Regions from separate parts of the Clostridium intestinale genome, predicted to be linked through region 1. Evidence: a T-box and tRNA genes for the amino acid it is inferred to sense, from the RefSeq annotation. Region 1 holds a T-box; the other regions hold tRNA genes.
The links. A T-box is a leader RNA that pairs with one kind of tRNA and senses whether it is charged. The one in region 1 lies ahead of serS (serine--tRNA ligase), so its partner is inferred to be a tRNA-Ser.
Positions count from the first base shown of each region.

Region 2: it has a tRNA-Ser gene. The T-box ahead of serS (serine--tRNA ligase) is inferred to sense a tRNA for this amino acid. The anticodon was not compared.
Region 3: it has a tRNA-Ser gene. The T-box ahead of serS (serine--tRNA ligase) is inferred to sense a tRNA for this amino acid. The anticodon was not compared.

Region 1 covers NZ_CP121166.1:3,550,436-3,556,790, reverse strand. The annotation lists gene P8F83_RS18155 (hypothetical protein) at 1-590, opposite strand, end outside; gene P8F83_RS18150 (RNA polymerase sigma factor) at 583-879, opposite strand; gene P8F83_RS18145 (RNA polymerase sigma factor) at 866-1,063, opposite strand; gene P8F83_RS18140 (DUF1062 domain-containing protein) at 1,376-1,993, shown strand; gene P8F83_RS18135 (CD3324 family protein) at 2,206-2,481, shown strand; T-box leader at 2,623-2,829, shown strand; gene serS (serine--tRNA ligase) at 2,899-4,176, shown strand; gene P8F83_RS18125 (Hsp20/alpha crystallin family protein) at 4,300-4,782, shown strand; gene P8F83_RS18120 (helix-turn-helix domain-containing protein) at 4,864-5,247, opposite strand; gene P8F83_RS18115 (aspartyl-phosphate phosphatase Spo0E family protein) at 5,402-5,563, shown strand; gene P8F83_RS18110 (ABC transporter permease) at 5,628-6,355, opposite strand, start outside.
Region 2 covers NZ_CP121166.1:3,661,405-3,667,759, forward strand. The annotation lists gene P8F83_RS18750 (ABC transporter permease) at 1-647, shown strand, start outside; gene P8F83_RS18755 (ABC transporter permease) at 651-1,742, shown strand; tRNA gene P8F83_RS18760 (tRNA-Ser) at 1,849-1,939, shown strand; tRNA gene P8F83_RS18765 (tRNA-Ser) at 1,966-2,056, shown strand; gene P8F83_RS18770 (lysophospholipase) at 2,160-3,098, shown strand; tRNA gene P8F83_RS18775 (tRNA-Ser) at 3,136-3,226, shown strand; tRNA gene P8F83_RS18780 (tRNA-Ser) at 3,253-3,343, shown strand; gene P8F83_RS18785 (GNAT family N-acetyltransferase) at 3,587-4,105, shown strand; gene treP (PTS system trehalose-specific EIIBC component) at 4,304-5,719, shown strand; gene treC (alpha,alpha-phosphotrehalase) at 5,795-6,355, shown strand, end outside.
Region 3 covers NZ_CP121166.1:3,654,615-3,660,969, reverse strand. The annotation lists gene P8F83_RS18750 (ABC transporter permease) at 1-64, opposite strand, end outside; gene P8F83_RS18745 (ABC transporter ATP-binding protein) at 76-1,014, opposite strand; gene P8F83_RS18740 (response regulator transcription factor) at 1,109-1,765, opposite strand; gene P8F83_RS18735 (sensor histidine kinase) at 1,762-2,937, opposite strand; tRNA gene P8F83_RS18730 (tRNA-Ser) at 3,054-3,144, opposite strand; gene P8F83_RS18725 (DUF1667 domain-containing protein) at 3,223-3,456, opposite strand; gene P8F83_RS18720 (NAD(P)/FAD-dependent oxidoreductase) at 3,459-4,856, opposite strand; gene P8F83_RS18715 (UPF0182 family protein) at 4,889-6,355, opposite strand, start outside.

The DNA of each region.
Region 1 (6,355 bases):
TGATCAAAAAAAGGAGTAAATTCTTGAAATATTAGTTGAGGTGTCGTTGTTTCTTTTGATTTAGAAGGCTCACCAAAACTGTATTTTACCTTTAGATTCATTTCATCTATTTTAGTGTTTCTAATAGTATTTTCAAGAGAGATATCGATATTTTGTTGAGCAAAAAGTGATGAACTAACTCCGCTACGATTTGATTTATATTGAGGTTGAAACATTCCTGCAAATTGAACTATAATCTCTCTTTTTACATATAATTCCTTATAGTCTAATCCAAACAAAGATGTAATTATTTTAGATGAAGTAAAATATAGAAATATAAAAAATAAAAAAACACAAATAGATGAAATTGCGGTTATTAGTATAATTCGTAGATTTATTTTACGTTTTAATACCTTGTCAAATTTATTTTCTTGTACATTACTTGTTGGTAGCTGCTGTTTCAGTTCTTCAAAGAAATCATTCTCATCATTATTAAGATAATCTGATATAGCAATGAATTTATCAATAGAGGATTCTATTTCAGAAACTTCTTCTTTATTTAATTTTCCTTCTTTATATAACTTGAGTTTTTCTTGGAATTCGTTATCCATCAATTTCCCTCCTTAATTCTCTAAGTGTTTTTCTAGCTCTGTAGATTAAATTAGTAACTGCAGAAACGCTTATATCTAAAATTTCTGATGCTTGATGATAAGATAACTCGTTTATTAGACATAACAGCACTACCTGTCGTTGATTCTCTGGAAGTTGTTTTATTAATATAAAAGCAGAGTTTATACTTTCCTTAAGCATTAACTTATCTGTAAAATCTTGTACGTTTATTTCATTTAAAAAATTATCTTCATGAAAACTTAATCTACTATTTTTTTTAACATAGTCCATGAGCTACTGTGAGAAGCCAGGATTTTATGCTTTCATTTGAAATTTGAAGAATACTTAAAGCTTTAACGAAAGACTCTTGAGTCAAGTCTTCTGCTGTTTGGTGGCTATAGGTAAGTCCATAAAGGTATCTATATACATAAGGAAAATATTCTTTATAAATTTTAATAAATGAGTCCCCTTTCAAGCAGTCACCTCCATACTTTTTTAAAGTCTGTCATTATATATACGATTAAATTGGAAAAATATCGTGCTATTTTATAAGAATATTATATAAAATAATCAAATGAAAGAACTACACTAACCTCATTTTTATTTATGAAATAAGAATGAGGTTTTATGAATTAATTAGGATTGATAAAATATAAGTATATAAAATATTGGAGGCGATTTTTATGACTACGGAGATTTTTAATGCATAGCAAAGGCTAGTGCATTATTAAAAAATAATAAAGTAGCCTTTGCTAATCCTAAGATTTTAATAATTAGGAGGAGCGATATGAGCTATTTAAATAAATATAGGTGGGAACTAATACCTGAAAGTTTACCTAAGGTGAAAAGAATTTGTTCTAAATGTAATGAAAAATCACATTACATTAATAGTGGGAAATTTAGAGTGAATGCAAACAAGAATAATATAGATGTTTGGATGATTTATCAATGTGATAAGTGTAAATCAACTTGGAATATGACTATACATGAGAGAGTAAAATCTCATAAAATTAATAGAAATGAGTATGAGAAATTTCTTGTGAATGATGAGAATTTAATAAAAGAGTACGGATTTAATTTAAGCGTATATAGTAAAAATAAAGTTGAAGTTATTTTAGAAGATTTGAAATATAAGTTAGTATCACAGAAAATAGGAATAAATTATAAAATGGAATCTGAACTTATTATTGAAATAGAATGTAGATATCCTATAGATGTGAGAGTAGATAGACTATTAAGTGAGAAGCTTGGATTATCTAGAAGTAAAATAAAGAGTAAGGAGAAACTTGGACAACTTTATATTAAAGGTAATGAAAATCCTTCAGCTACCAAAATAAAGAATGGAATGGAGATACGTATTTGGATTGAAGAAGAGGTTATGAAAGCCTTACATCATATAGTATAGAAGTTTGAATCATTTTGTTAGACAAAATATTGAATAAAACATTATAATTGTATATATAAGGTAAAATATAAAACATTGAAAGGGGCATAGTTTGTTTATGAGAAAATATGTTATATATGCATAGCAAAGGCTACTGCATAAAAATCAAATAATAAATAGTTTTAGCCTTTGCTCAATCCTAAAGAAACAAATTATATTTAGGAGGGCATATAATGAGCTATGCAAATGCTAAGGATATTTTTCCTGATGAAATATTAGAGTTAATTCAAAAGTATGTAGATGGGAAGTATATTTATATACCTAGAAAGGAAGAAAATAAAATTGCATGGGGAGAACTATCACAAAGTAAAAAAGAACTTTCAGATAGAAATACAAATATATACGAAGATTACTTAAGTGGAGAATCAATACAAAGTATTTCTGATAAATATTATTTGTCATATAAGACTATACAAAGAATTATCTTACAAAAAAAGAGTATTGGATAATTGAAGATGGGGCTGTAGCACTAAATAATTAGTGTTACAGAGCCATTTTTATCATATATGTAATTTTAACTATTTAATGAATAAAAATCTTGAAGAACTGAATAAATGCATATATAATTAGTACATAATAGTTATATATGGAAAACAGTGATTATAAAAGCTACGATTTATAAATTTCTTAAGAGAGCCGATGGTTGGTGTGAATCGGTGAAAGGTTAAATCTTTCCACTTTTGGAGCTGTCGGTGATGAATCGAAAGGTTTGTACTCTTTATTGTACTATTGTCGAGTGGCTAGTTGATTTATAGACTAGCAAGTTGGGTGGCAACGCGGATATCTCCGTCCCAATATATATATTTTTATATATGGGATGGTTTTTTTTATTTCAATTTATATTAAATGTATCAGGAGGATAAAAAATGTTAGATTTAAAATTTGTTAGAGAAAATCCAGAGTTAGTTAAACAAAATATAAGGAATAAATTCCAAGATAACAAACTTCCATTAGTAGATGAGGTTATTGCGTTAGATGCAGAGCTTAGAGGGGCAAAGGTAATAGCCGATGGACTAAGAGCTGATAGAAATAAATTTTCTAAACAAATAGGTGGATTAATGGCTCAAGGAAAAAGAGATGAAGCCGAAGAAATGAAGAAAAAGGTTACTGAGCAATCTGAAAAGTTGGCTGAGTTAGAAGCAAAAGAGGCTGAACTAGAAGAAAAAGTAAGAAATATTATGCTAGTAATTCCAAATATAATTGATCCAAGTGTACCAATAGGTAAAGATGACAGTGAAAATGTTGAAGTTCAACGTTATGGTGATCCATTTGTTCCAGAGTTTGAGATTCCATATCACACAGAGATAATGGAAAAATTACAAGGAATAGATTTAGATAGTGCTAGAAAGGTAGCTGGAAATGGTTTCTACTATTTAATGGGTAACATTGCAAGACTACATTCAGCAATAATTTCTTATGCTAGAGACTTCATGATAGATAGGGGCTTCACATACTGTATTCCTCCATTTATGATTCGTAGTGAAGTTGTAACTGGAGTTATGAGTTTCGCAGAGATGGAAGCTATGATGTACAAGATAGAAGGAGAAGATCTATATTTAATCGGAACAAGTGAACATTCTATGATTGGAAAGTTCATAGATACTATATTGCCAGAAACTTCACTTCCACAAACTTTAACTAGTTATTCTCCTTGTTTTAGAAAAGAAAAAGGGGCTCATGGTATAGAGGAAAGGGGAGTATACAGAATTCATCAATTTGAAAAGCAAGAGATGATTGTTGTATGTAAACCAGAAGAAAGTATGGAATGGTACGATAAATTATGGAGAGATACTGTAGATTTATTCCGTTCTTTAGATATTCCAGTAAGAACATTAGAATGTTGTTCAGGTGATTTAGCAGATTTGAAAGTTAAGTCAGTTGACGTTGAAGCTTGGTCTCCTAGACAAAAGAAATACTTTGAAGTTGGAAGCTGCTCTAATTTAGGTGATGCACAAGCTCGTCGTTTAAAGATTCGTGTAGATGGAAAAGATGGTAAATATTTTGCACACACTTTAAATAATACAGTAGTGGCGCCTCCAAGAATGTTAATTGCATTTTTAGAGAATAACTTAAATGAAGATGGCTCTATAAATATTCCTGTAGCATTAAGACCGTATATGGGTAATAATGAAGTAATTAAATAGTATATATTAGCGCATTGAATTTATTTAATTCAATGCGCTATATTTATTTGGTAAAGCAGTGTCAAAAATAGGAAAATATTAATACTTATATAGTAAAAGTATATTTTAGAAAGGATGGCATATATGTTTAGAATGTTTCCTTTTATGCTTAACGGAATTAATATTTTCAGTGGTATGTTTACTGATACATTTTTTAATAATATGATTAATCAAGTCTTAGCGAGTAGTTTAGTTAATGAAAGACCAAGAGAGCAGGATTATAGTGTTGAGATGAAAGATCATGGAGATTATTATCTATTAAAAGGGTATTTACCAGGGGTTTCACCTAAAGATATAAGTATAGATTTTGAAAGGAATAGAGCTATTTTAACTATTAGAAGAAGACAAGTATATAGTAATGGATTGAACGTAATGATGAGTATAGTTGAGACTGGCGGTAATTTAATTAAAACTTTCAATATAGAAGAGATAGATAAAAGTAAGATAGGTGCAGCCTTTGATAGAAGCATACTTCTATTAACTTTACCTAAGAAAAAGATGATAAAAAAATATGAGGAAGAGGAAACTCCAATAATAGTAGATGTAGATAGTTATGAAGTTGAGTGAAATAAAAAAACCTCCTTTGCAAAGGAAATAGGGTGCATAGGAGGTTTTTTGTTAAAGATAATAAAAGGCTAGATTAAGCTATTATTTTATGTAAGGTAGTATTAATTTTATAATGTCCTCAATTAAATGTAGTTCTTTAGTGGAACATTTATTAATTAAGTCATATATTAAGTTTTTACTCTGTACAGAGTAATTCTCTAAATCTTCTCTTAAAATCGCATTAGCAGTATCAGTGTATTTATTTCCATATATCAAATAGTCGGTAGATATATGGAGACAGTTAGATATTTTAACTAAAGCGATAAGGCTCATCTGTCTTTCCCCACGTTCAAGTTGTCCAATATATAAGGGTGAAAAGTCAACAATCTCAGCAAATTTCTCTCTAGTCAGGCTTAATGCTTCTCGCTCAGTTCTTATTCTATGCCCGATGGCTTTATTATCTATATTTAGTAATTCATTCTTCAATTTAGTTCACTCCTCAAGATAACTCTATACATAAAAATTAATTAGATAAATAAGCAGAGAGCTATTATATTTTGTTTGCAAATAGCATAGTAGTTCAGTAAAATTATATATGTTAAATATTTACTGATAGTTAAGCTAAGGTGGAGGAGAGTTGATGATTAAAAGAGAAATAAGCGAATTAAGAGATGAATTACATTCGCTGATAAATGAAAATGCTGATTATAATGAAATATTAAAGACAAGCGTTGAACTAGACAAGTTAATAGCGGAATTTATTAATAATAAAGAGAAGAATAAAGATAAAGATGAGTTGTAGTACATATTTCCTGATCTATAATAAGAATAAGCATATTAAGCTTATTAATATGCTCATCTAATTATTAAGATTTCCATTTAAATAAACTTTCTTCAAGTATATCTATTAACATAAACAAAACAAATCCCAATAGACCAAGGATTATTATTCCTGTGTACATTTCCAAATAGCTAATTCTGCTCCATGCATCTAATATATAATAACCTATGCCATATTTGGTTCCATAACCTTCTGCAAAAAACAATATTGAGAGTGCTGTTCCTATAGATAGTCTTAAGGTTGTAAGTAGCTCTGGCAATATAGCTGGTAATGTTATGTGAGAAAATATTTGAAGTTTTGAGGCTCCAAGGCTTCGTATAGGATTATAGGTTTCATAGGGTATATTAAGAGCTGCATCTCTTACTGCTACAATAATTTGGAATACCAAAATAAGAACTATAATAATAATTTTTGATTTATCCCCTAATCCATATAATAGCATCACTATAGGAAGCAGAGCAGTTTTAGGGATAGGATAGGTGAAATAAACTAATGGATTTAAAATTTTATTCCACGTTTTAGAGTAAGCCATAAGTAATCCAATCAATGATCCTATAATTAAGGAAATTATAATTCCACTTGAAACCCTATAGAGACTTACTAAAACATGTTTATAAAGCTCTTGATTAGATAACTTGAACATATTTAAGTATACTTCAGTAGGGCGGGGAAGGATTTTCATATTAACTTTTAGTGAAAAAAGATACCATAACAAATTAAAGGTAATGAATCCTTGTATGAATACTAATAGTT
Region 2 (6,355 bases), 110 kb from region 1:
ATGAAACAACTTCTATAAAAAGCAATAAAATAGAAGCTGAAAGAGTTCTTACATCCTTTGAGAACCAATCTGCATCTATGATGACTTTTATGCTTTTTACTATTATTATGGGCTGTGTTGCAGGATATCATCTAGATAAAGAAAATGGAAGTTTTAAACGATTGATGTCTACATCAATAACTAAACAAACATTTTTTAAACTTGATTTATTAATATTTTTTATGTCTAGCTTTGTATATGGAGGTATATATGTTATAGTTTCTAGAATTGCAGGGTTTGCATTTAAAGGAGTATCTTTGATTAATATAATAGTTTTATTATCAGTACAAAGCATACTTATAACTGCACTGTCAGGATTGATAATTGCATTTTTAAGCAAAAAGGTTTCACAGATAGTAATAATTCTGTTTATGTATTTTCAAATTATATTTGGTGGAGGATTTATACCGTTAAAGGAAATATCTAATAAAGTATTTTTAACTATAGCTAAGTTCTCACCTGGGGATATAATTACAGATGCATATAGAAAATGTATGCTGTTTAATTCTATTAAGGATATCTCTACTGAATTAATATTGATGTTAGCAATATCAATAGCTGCATATTTAATAAGTATAACTAAAGTAAGACTTAGATGGGAGGAATAGTGGATGAAATTTATTAGAATGGTATTAGTAAATTGTAAAAAATACATCAGGGATTATGCCAATATAGTAATGATGTTTGTAGTTCCCATAGTCTGTGTAGGAATGGTAAATGTGTTAGCTGGCAAAGGTAGTAGTGGATTAGATATAAAGGCAGCTATAGTAAATTTAGATAAAGGTGATTTAGGGAATAAGCTAGTAGAGGATTTAGATGTAAATAGCATATATTCTGATAAGGATAAGGCACTAGAAGATTTAAAAAAATATGAATCTATAGCTGTGTATGAAATTCCAGAGAACTTCACTGAAAATATAAATAAAGGAATTAAGCCTATAGTTAATTCTTATAAGATCGAAGAGGGAAATAGTACTTTAATATTTGAATCTAAGCTTGAGAAAGATATAAATAATCTAATGAAGATAAAATTGTTTAAAGATAATAATGTAATAAATGAGGAAAGTGAATTAGATAAGAATATAGTAAATGTAGAATATAATATGCACAAAGGGTTGTTATCAACTGAGTCATTTATGCCTATAGTTTTAATAATATTCTTTTTAGTAACATTTTCTGCAAATATAACTGTTGACTTATTAAGACTTAGAAAACAGAGAATATTAGAAAGATTTTTAACTACAAATAATAGAGGTTATGAAATAATGGGAAGTATTTATATTTCTATGTGGTTAGTGCAAATAATTTTTTATACAGCCTCATTTGTAGTTCTTAATACTATATTTAAATATAATTTTGAGAATTTTGGGATACTGCTTTTGAATATTTCATTGATGAGTTTGGTATCTATAAGTTTAGGAATAATGATTAGCAGATTGTTTAAAAATGAAGGTGTAGCAAGTTTGGTAGTTTATTTAACATCACTACTAATGTTCTTTGTATATATTAATACTATAGAATCAGGTGGAAAATCAGAAGGAATTATGGCAACATTAGCTAAGTTCACACCATTTTATTGGTCATTAGGAAGTATAGAAAAATCTGTATTGTTTCCAAATGTATTTATTTTATTATTGTTTGCATTGATATTCTTTAGTGCAGGAAGTATTAAATATTCAAATTTTGCTAAAAAAATTAATTAATTAAGAGGGTGACTAATATTTTTAAATTAGTTGCCCTTAAATTTCTATTAAAAAGATGTTGACATTACATAAGCTCGTTGATATAATACTAATTGTTGTAACATACGGAGAGATGGTCGAGTTGGTTTAAGGCACCGGTCTTGAAAACCGGCGTACGTGTGAGCGTACCGTGGGTTCGAATCCCACTTTCTCCGCCATTATAATTTAAAGATATTTTCAGCTTGGAGAAATACTCAAGTGGCTGAAGAGGCGCCCCTGCTAAGGGCGTAGGTTGGGCAACCGGCGCCCGGGTTCAAATCCCGGTTTCTCCGCCAAAAATACACTGATATTTATATCAGTGTATTTTTTTGTTATAATATTTATAATTACATTCCTGTTAATTTTAAAATATTTATAAGATATATTAGGAGTAAAGAGATGAGAGAAAATATTATAAAACATAAATCAAGAGACTCTAAAGAATTGTCATTATATAAATGGGAACCAGAAAATAAAGAGAATATAAAAGGAATAGTTCAAATAGTTCATGGATCCTGTGAACATTCAGGGAGATACAGAGATTTTAGTAGTTTTTTAGTTCAAAATGGATATGTAGTTTATTCTAATGATCATAGAGGACATGGATTGACAGCAGAAAGTGAAGAGGAGTTAGGTTTTATTGCGGATAAAAATGGATGGGAAGTTTTAGTTGAAGATGTTTTAGAAATAAATAAACTAATAACTAATGATTACCCTAACTTACCTATATTTATGATTGGTCATAGCATGGGTTCTTTTATAGCGAGGCATTACGCTACTTTATATGGAAACACTATAAAGGGAGTTGTGTTAAGTGGTACGGCTCATAATAATAGATTACTTTTAAAGTTTGCGATAACACTTTCTGATATATATATAAAAATACATGGAAACAAATATAGAAGTAAGTTCATAAATTATTTAACTTATGGAGCATTTAATAGAAAAGTAAACAGCCATAGAACAAAATATGATTGGATTTGTATAGATGAAAAAGTAGTAGATGAATATGAAAAAGATGTTCATTGCGGATATATATTCACCAGTAATGCGTTTAAAGAAATGTTTAGAGGACTTTATTATATAACAAACATTAAAAATATAAAAAAGACACCAAAAGATCTTCCTATATTATTACTATCAGGTAAAAAAGATGTAGTAGGAAATGAAGGGAAGATGGTTATCAAATGTTATGAAAAATATAAAGAAGCAGGAATAGAAGACTTAGATATAAAGTTGTATGAGAAAATGAGGCATGAGATATTAAATGAAGTTGGAAAAAAAGAGGTATATGAGGATATACTAAGCTGGATCAGAAAACATTTAACTATTGACTAATACTATGTTGGTTGATATAATAAATTTTGTGAAAAATGGAGAGATGGTCGAGTTGGTTTAAGGCACCGGTCTTGAAAACCGGCGTACGTGTGAGCGTACCGTGGGTTCGAATCCCACTTTCTCCGCCATTATAATTTAAAGATATTTTCAGCTTGGAGAAATACTCAAGTGGCTGAAGAGGCGCCCCTGCTAAGGGCGTAGGTCGGGCAACCGGCGCCCGGGTTCAAATCCCGGTTTCTCCGCCAAAGAACAATTTTAAATTGTTCTTTTTTTGTTTATAAAAGAAAATGTGATTTAATTTATTTTGTACTTAAGAAATTTCTCATAAAGAAAAATAAAAAAGTAAGAGAACAATAATATAATGACAGATATTTCAAATAGATTTAAAAACATTAATTGATATAGTCACAGAAGCACATTGAGATAAATATATAAGAAGAATATAATATTATTGGTCAGTTAAAATTTGCTAGTAAGAAGGTGGGATATTGCTAAAGGGTGACAAAGTTTATTTAAGGTTAGTAGAGAAAAAAGATGTAAGTAGAATTTATAATATATGTTCTGAGCCAGAGGTTAGAGAGTATGATGGTGGGCAGTCTACATTACCATCTTTACAGTATATGCTTAAGCATTTTGATGATATGTTTAATATTGAAAGAAAAAGACTTTCTATAATAAATGAAAAAGATGTTTTAGTAGGGTATATAACTTATAAGGAAATAAAAGATACTTTAGATGTGTATTCTATAGGGATAACTATAGGAAGTAAGTTCTGGGGACGAGGATATGGGAAAGACTCTATAAAAACGTTAGTAGATTATTTATTTGTGAATAATAATGCTCATAGAGTAGAATTAGAGGTTGTAGATTATAACCTAAGAGCGATAAGATGTTATCTTTCTTGTGGTTTTATAGAAGAGGGACGCAAAAGAAAAAGATATTTCTTTCAAGGAAAATATAGCGATACAGTTATGATGAGTATTTTGAGAGATGAATATTTAAAATAATATAGAGAGAAAACCTAAGATTATAATTAAATCTATATATCTTAGGTTTTTTTATTTTTTGAAATAAATGATGAAAACGTATTGACTAACATATACGTACAAGTTATAATTAAAACATAGAGAACTTGTACGTATATGTTTAGATTGCAAAAAAGTTTTCTGTTTCTGGAATTATAAATATTTTAGGGGGTTTTTTTAATGGGTAAATTTCAAAATGATGCTCAAGAGTTATTAGCACTTGTTGGTGGAAAAGAGAACATATCAGCAGTAACTCATTGTGCTACAAGAATGCGTTTTGTTCTAGTAGAGCCTAAAAAGGCAGATGTAAAATCTATTGAAGCTTTAAAGAGTGTGAAAGGCACATTCACTCAAGCAGGACAGTTTCAAGTTATCATAGGTAATGAAGTTTCAACTTTTTACAACGACTTTACAGCAATAGCAGGAATAGACGGGGTAAGTAAAGATCAAGTAAAATCAGTTGCTAAGGGAAATATGAATGTTTTCCAAAGATTATTAGCTGATTTAGCAGAAATATTTGCACCACTTATACCAGCTCTTGTAGTTGGAGGTTTGATATTAGGTTTCCGTAATGTAATAGGTGATATAAAACTTCTAGAGGGAGGTACTAAAAGTTTAGTTGAAGTATCTCAGTTCTGGGCAGGAACTCATGCATTCTTATGGCTTATTGGAGAAGCTATATTTCACTTCTTACCAGTAGGAATCACTTGGTCAATATCTAAAAAGATGGGCACAACTCAAATATTAGGAATTGTATTAGGTATTACTTTAGTTTCACCTCAGCTTTTAAATGCTTATGGAGTGGCTGGAGCTACAGAAATTCCTTTCTGGGATTTTGGTTTTGCAAAAGTTCAGATGATAGGATACCAAGCACAAGTAATTCCAGCTATGCTTGCAGGATTTGTTTTAGTGTTCTTGGAAAAGAATATACGTAAAGTAGTTCCTGAATATATATCTATGATAGTAGTTCCATTTTTAGCATTAGTACCAACAGTTTTAATAGCTCATACTGTATTAGGTCCAATAGGTTGGAAAATAGGTTCAGCTATATCAACTGTAGTTTATGCAGGATTAACATCAGGATTAAATTGGTTATTTGCAGCTTTATTTGGCTTTGCATATGCACCACTTGTTATAACAGGATTACATCATATGACAAATGCTATAGACATGCAGTTAGTTGCTGAATTTGGAGGAACTAACCTATGGCCTATGATAGCATTATCAAATATTGCTCAAGGTTCAGCTGTACTAGCTATGATATTCTTAAATAGACATGATGAAGATGAAAAGCAAGTATCTATTCCAGCGGCTATTTCATGTTATTTAGGTGTAACTGAGCCTGCTATGTTTGGTATTAATTTAAAATATGTATATCCTTTCTTCGCAGCAATGATAGGTTCAGCTACAGCGGCAGTAGTTTCAGTAGGAGCTGGCGTTATGGCTAACTCAATAGGTGTTGGAGGACTTCCAGGGATATTATCAATACAGCCTAAATATATGGGGATATTTGCAATAAGTATGCTTATAGCCATAGTAGTACCATTTATACTGACTGTAATATTTAATAAAAATAAAATACTAGCTAAAAAATAATTTGCATTTATAGGAAGGAACCTAATTAGTTCCTTCCTTTAGTACTATAAATTGAAGCATAAGGAGTAAATAAATATGAAGGACTTTAAAAAGAGTGTGTTTTATCAAATATATCCTAAATCTTTTAAGGACTCGAATGGAGATGGGTTTGGGGATATAAAAGGGGTTACTACTAGTTTAGGATATTTAAAAGATTTGGGCGTTGATTATATATGGCTGACACCTTTTTATATATCTCCTCAGAAGGATAATGGATATGATGTTGAGGATTATAAGAGTATAGATAAAAGATTTGGAACTATGGAAGACTTTGAAGAATTAGTAGCAGAATCTAAAAAACTTGATATAGATATAATGTTAGATATGGTTTTTAATCATACATCAACAGAACATCAATGGTTTAAAAATGCATTAAATGGAGATAAAAAGTTTAAAGATTACTATATATTTAAAGCTCCTGTGGATGGAAAAGAACCTACTAACTGGATATCAAAATTTGGGGGAAATACCTGGGAGTATGTAGAAAAGTTTGATGAGTATTATTTACATCTATTTGATAAGACTCAAGCTGATTTAAACTGGGAGAATGAAGCTGTTAGAGAGGAAATATATGATGTTGTTAACTATTGGGTAAAA
Region 3 (6,355 bases), 100 kb from region 1:
ATACTTGCTTCCATTGTGCCAGTAACGCTTTAACTGTAACTTTTATAGTAGCTTTTACTTTCATTTTTAGCCCTCCTAATCCCTTAATTTCTTGCCAGTAAGTGCTAGAAAGACCTCTTCTAAAGATGCTTCTTCTATATTTAAATACTTTATTTTCTTTCCTTCTTTACTTACTAAATTCAATAAATCTTCTATTTTAAAAACTAATTCTCTAACTAATATTTTTATATTATCTTCTTCTCTAAAACAATCTTTTACCCCTTTTAATTCCTTTATTTTAACTATAAACTCCTCGTTATAATCGTCTATTCTTAATTTTATTGTTCCATTTTCACTAGACATAGCCTTTATAGTAGATTTTGATCCAGATGCTATTTCTTTACCTAAATCTATTATAAATATGCTGTTACACAAGCTTTCTACTTCTTCCATATAGTGAGACGTGTAAATTACTGTTGTTTTATTTTCTTTATTAATTCTTTTTATAAACTCAAATATATAGTTTCTTGATTGAGGATCAACTCCTACTGTAGGTTCATCCATAATCAATACTTTTGGCTTATGCATTATAGCTACAGCTAGATTTAATCGTCTTTTCATTCCGCCTGAGAATTTTTTGACTTTTTCCTTCCTCTTATCTACTAATCCAGTCACCACTAAAGCTTCTTCAATTCTTTCCTTTAGTAGCTTTCCCCCTAACCCATAAAAGGCTCCAAAGTATTCTAAGTTATCATAGGCTGTTAATTCTTCCATAAGAGCTAACTCCTGAGGTACAAGTCCTATTAGCCCCTTAGCATCTAGCGGTTGCTTCTCTATAGAATATCCACCTATATTTACTTCTCCACCATTACTTTTTAATAATCCAGTAATTATATTTATTAATGTAGATTTTCCCGCTCCATTAGGTCCTATTAAACCAAATATATCTCCTTCTTCGATATTAAAGGATATATTATCTAAAACCAACTTATCATCAAATCTTTTTGTAATATTTTTAACTTCTATATAATTCATAAAAAAATCCCCCTTTAGTACTTTAATAATATTTTAAAATACTAAAAGGGGATTTACTATTATCCTAAGTAACTATAAGCCGTTACTTAAGTCACTATTCATCTGCTATATCATTTTTAAATGCAAATATAGTCAATTGTGTTCTATCTCTTAACGATAATTTTGATAATATATTACTTATATTGTTCTTAATAGTTCCTTCTGATAGGAATAACCTCTCTCCTATTTCCTTATTAGATAGTCCATTTGCTATTTCTTTTATAATATTAATCTCTTTAGAATTCAAATTGTATCGGATTTTTACATCTTCTAAATTCTTTTTATTAGTTTTTAGCCCTGATCCTAGCATTTTATTAGCGACTTCTTGATTAATTACTATTGTACCTTTTATGCAGGCCTTTATTCCCTCATATATTAAGTCGTAATCACTATCTTTAAGTATATATCCTGATGCCCCATATTTTAAGGCTTCTTGAATATATTCTACATCATTAAATGTTGTTAATATAAGAATTTTTATATCCTTAAACTGTTCTTTTATAAGTTTTGTTCCTGTAACTCCATCACACTGAGGCATTCTTATATCCATTAAAACTACATTAGGAGGATTTTTTTTACAAGACTCTAAGGCTTCTCTTCCATTAGAACAAACATCTATTACTTCTATATCATCATAACTTTCTAATATAATTTTTAATCCATCCCTTATTAACTTTTCATCATCTACCAGTATTAGTTTTATCTTATTCAAGATTCTTCCTCCTGTGAATAGATTTTTAATTTTTCTTTTTTATCTAATTCTATTCTTACTAAAAATCCATCATTAGGTTTTGTAGAATAATCAAAGGCACCACCTAGTTCCTCTACTCTTTCTCTCATGCTTCGTAGACCTAAACCTTCAATTACCTTATCTTTACCTATTCCATTATCCTTTAATGCAACTATTAAACTATATTCGTTAAATGCCATTGTTATTTTTATTACAGTGGATTTCCCATGTCTTAATGAATTAGATAAAAATTCTTGTATTATTCTATATATTACAAAGGTTTGATCTGAATTTAATGCCCACTTTTCCTTTGTGAATGATAATCTTACATCCACCCCTGTAAGTTTTTTAAATTTATTTATTAACTCATCAATGATTATAATTCCTTCATAATTTTCAAATTCCTTAGGTTTTATTTCTCTTACTGCACCTCTTACATCATTTAGACTTTTTTGCGTAAATTCTCTAAGATTAGCTGCTAATTGTTTTCCTCCAGTAGGGTTTTTATCTACTACTTTCTCAATAGCACCTAATTGTATAATAATTGTAGATAGAGCATGCCCTACGCTATCATGTATTTCTCTAGACAGTCTATTTCTTTCTCTTAACAGAGTTATTTCCTCAATTGAACTTGCATACATCTCTAAATCATTATTAGCTTTTTTAAGCTTATCTTCAGATATTCTAAGCTTATCATATAATTCCTGTGCCTCTATTTTCTTATTATATTCATCATTTATAAAATATAATATTAAGATTAATATTATAACTATGCTCATATTCATTATCTGAGTATCTAATGGATCTTTTAAAGATAACATCATTCCTTCAAATGTTATTAATACATTTAGTATAGTTTTTATTGGGTTCTTAAAGAGTATGTTACTATCTAAAGCTATTAGTACAAGATATGCGAACAGATATCCACCTATATATTTGTAGCAAAATATTATCATAGCTAATTCTACGATAAAAGATAGGCATCTATAACTTATCTTATCCAAAGAAAAGAACCTTAGTTGATTGTTTATTATAAATGTAAGGACAAAAACTATTTCAATTTTATCTATATCATTTTTATGCATTACTATACTTGCAATGATAATAAGTAGCAATGAATATCTAATTACTGTTAATAATTTCTTATTCCACATAAATCCTCCTTATAATCCTAAAAAGATTATATCATAAAAAAACATCTAGAAATTCTTCTAGATGTTTTATCTTACATAAAATAAAAAAGCTAGCTAAAATCTTAGCTAACTTTTTTTGGCGGAGAAAGTGGGATTCGAACCCACGGTACGCTCACACGTACGCCGGTTTTCAAGACCGGTGCCTTAAACCAACTCGACCATCTCTCCAAGTCTCACAAAGACTATTTTACCAAAAAAAATAATTATGTCAATACTTATTTGTGTTTTTATTATAATAATATATTTTTAATCTTTATCAACATCTCTGGTACATATAATGTCTACTCCAGTATTTAATATATTTGAGCAGATACTATCGCCTATTTTTATTGGAGTACTTATATAAAGTCTACTTAATACTTTAGAAAATTCTTTCCAAAGATCTACATCTATCTCTTCTGTACTTTTAACTGGTATAACCTTATATTTATTACTCCCTTTAGTTCTTACCACACTTGTAAATATATCTTTTCTTCCCATATTTACACCCCATCAAATTCTTTAATCCTAGCTGCTAAAACCCTTGACCCCTTAGAATCCTTAACTATGTCTGTTGATTTTTTATTTAATTCTTTAGAAAGTATATCAATTACTTTATTTATACAATATGAACCATGGCAATTACCAAATGTAGCTCCAGTTCTTCTCTTAACACCCTCTACTGTCCTTGCGCCTAAAGGTCTTCTAATAGAATCAACTATTTCACCTTCAGAAATCATATTACATAAACAAATTATCTTCCCGTATCTAGGTTCTAACTTTATTATTTCATTGCGTTCTTTGTTTGATAAATCTTTAAATCTATAATAATCTCTTCTTTTATCTACAAAATTTTTCTTTAAAGAACATTTTAGATTATTTACTATAGTCTCACATAACATCTGAGATAAAGCTGGAGCTATAGTAACTTCACCATAATGATTTCCTGTAACACTTATATATCCTTTAGATATTTCACTTTCATCTATGAGCATTGAATCTACATTAAATTCATCAGAAAACATATGATTTACATCCTTTTTAGATAAATTAGGTAATATAGTATTGGATGTTTTTATTATTTCATCTAAACTTAAAGTAACATCACTTTTCACTGCTATAAGCGTTCCTGATGAAAAGGTAGGCGTTTGAAATATAAACCCATTAGTATCTAACTCATTTATCACTAAACTATTAACAGTATCCTTAAAATCATGATCTAATAAGAGATAATACAATTTCTTATCTTTTCTTTTCTCTTCAGCATTAGTATTATAATTTAAATCATATTGTTCACTAGGTATTGTATTAATAACTACTCTACAGTTAAATTTATTTTTATTTGTAGTTACTCTAAATCCTTTAGCTGCTTTTTGAATATTTAGTACTGTTTCCTCTAACCTAAAAAAAACACCATTATCGGCAGCTACTTCTGCGTAAGCTAATGCTAAGTCATAAGGACTTATTATTGCTGTATTTTGAGAATATAATGCCTTTTTTATAGGAACCTTCAAATTACCGTTTAATTCTTTAGCATGTTCCTCTTCTATTAAATGTATATCCTTTATTCCTCTTTTTATTGCCCTATCGTATATCTTATTTAATTTTTCTACTGACTTATCTGTTTGAGCAATTCTCATAGATCCTATTCTTTTAAAAGGAACATCAAATTTTAAAGCTATTTCTTCAATTAATTCATTTCCCATGTATTCTAATGATGACATGAGATTATTAGATGCCTCTGATCCGTCATAAACTATAGCTGTATGAACTGATGATAGATCATCAGCTATATCATAATCTCTTTCTATTAGAGCTATATTTAAGTTATATTTAGATAACTCATAGGCAGCGGCACATCCTATTACACCACCACCTAATATAAGTATGTCGTAATCCATAAATCTAACCTCAACTTTTCCCTTTTTGTTTATTACTTATTTAACTTTTCTATGGCTTCTCCTAGCTTCTTTATATATTCTCCATATTCAGCCCAATTTCCTTTTGTTTGCGATTCAATTGCTTTATTATATAAATCTTGAATCTCTATATTAGTTTCTCTTTGTTCTTCATTTATAGTATTTTCATTTATTATTTTTTCTTTATAATTAAATAAGCTTTCTAATGCTTTATTTAAATCTTCTTCCATAACTATTTTTTTACCATCTGATAAAATAATTCTCTTCATTTCTGGTATAGTTTTTTCTACATCTGCCTTAAGATAAATTGGAAGCATATATATAAGGGAATTTTCTATAGGTAATATTACGGTCTCACCATATTCAACTTTAGAACCTTTACCTTCCCATAAAGAAATCTCCTGCGAAATATATGGATCTTGTAGTATCTGATTTCTAAATAAGTATGGTCCATAGATAGTTTTTTCAGGTGAAAATTTAAATAATACTAAATCCCCATAATTTTCTCCATCCATTCTTGCACCTAACATAGAAATCATATTCTTCTTACTTTTCATATTAAAGTAATTGAATAATACCATCTCTTCATTTTTCTCTCCAGGCAATTGTGTAACAAGATACAACCCTTCATTATTATTTAAGCTTTCTTTAGCATCCGAGCTATTACTAGAAACTTCCCATACATCTTCTAAAGTAAAAAACTCTTTAGGGTCTTTTATATGATAGGTTGATAACACGTTGCTTTGAATATCAAATATCTTCTTAGGATATTTAAAATGGCTTTGTAATCCTGAAGGAATTTCTTCTTTATTTTTAAATAATCCTTTAAATATTTTAGAATATCCTAAAACTATAGGGTCTTTTTCATCTACAATATAATAATTAGTTTCTCCTGATGAAGCATCTACAACAACTTTAAATGAATTTCTAATATAATTTATTCCTCCATATGGCTGAGAGTAAGGAAAATTATTAGCAGTTGTATATCCATCAATAACCCAATATAACTTGCCTTCATTTATTACCATATAAGGATCTTCATCATATTCCAAAAAAGGAGCTATCTTTTTTACTCTCTCTAATATATTTCTATTAATTAAAATCTTACTTTCGTTTGTAATATTTCCAGAGAATAAAATTTTAAAATTTTGCTCTCTTAAACTAAATAATATTCTATTAAATAGGCTTAATTTTATGCCACCTTTATCATCATACTTATAGTTAGTATCTCCATTTTCTTTAGGGTAATCCAATTCACCACTTGAGGTATTTACAATTGCATAATCATTTGTAACTTCACCAAAATAGATTCTAGGATTTTTCAAATATATATTAGTAAGATTTTCAGTGGGCAAATTTTTCATCAAAAAATCTGGTTGCCCCTCATCTGTAACCTTATTTACTTTACTCATAACCACTCCATACCCATGTGTATATACCATGTGATTACTCTGCCAATTATCTATGGCTGATGTTTCTAT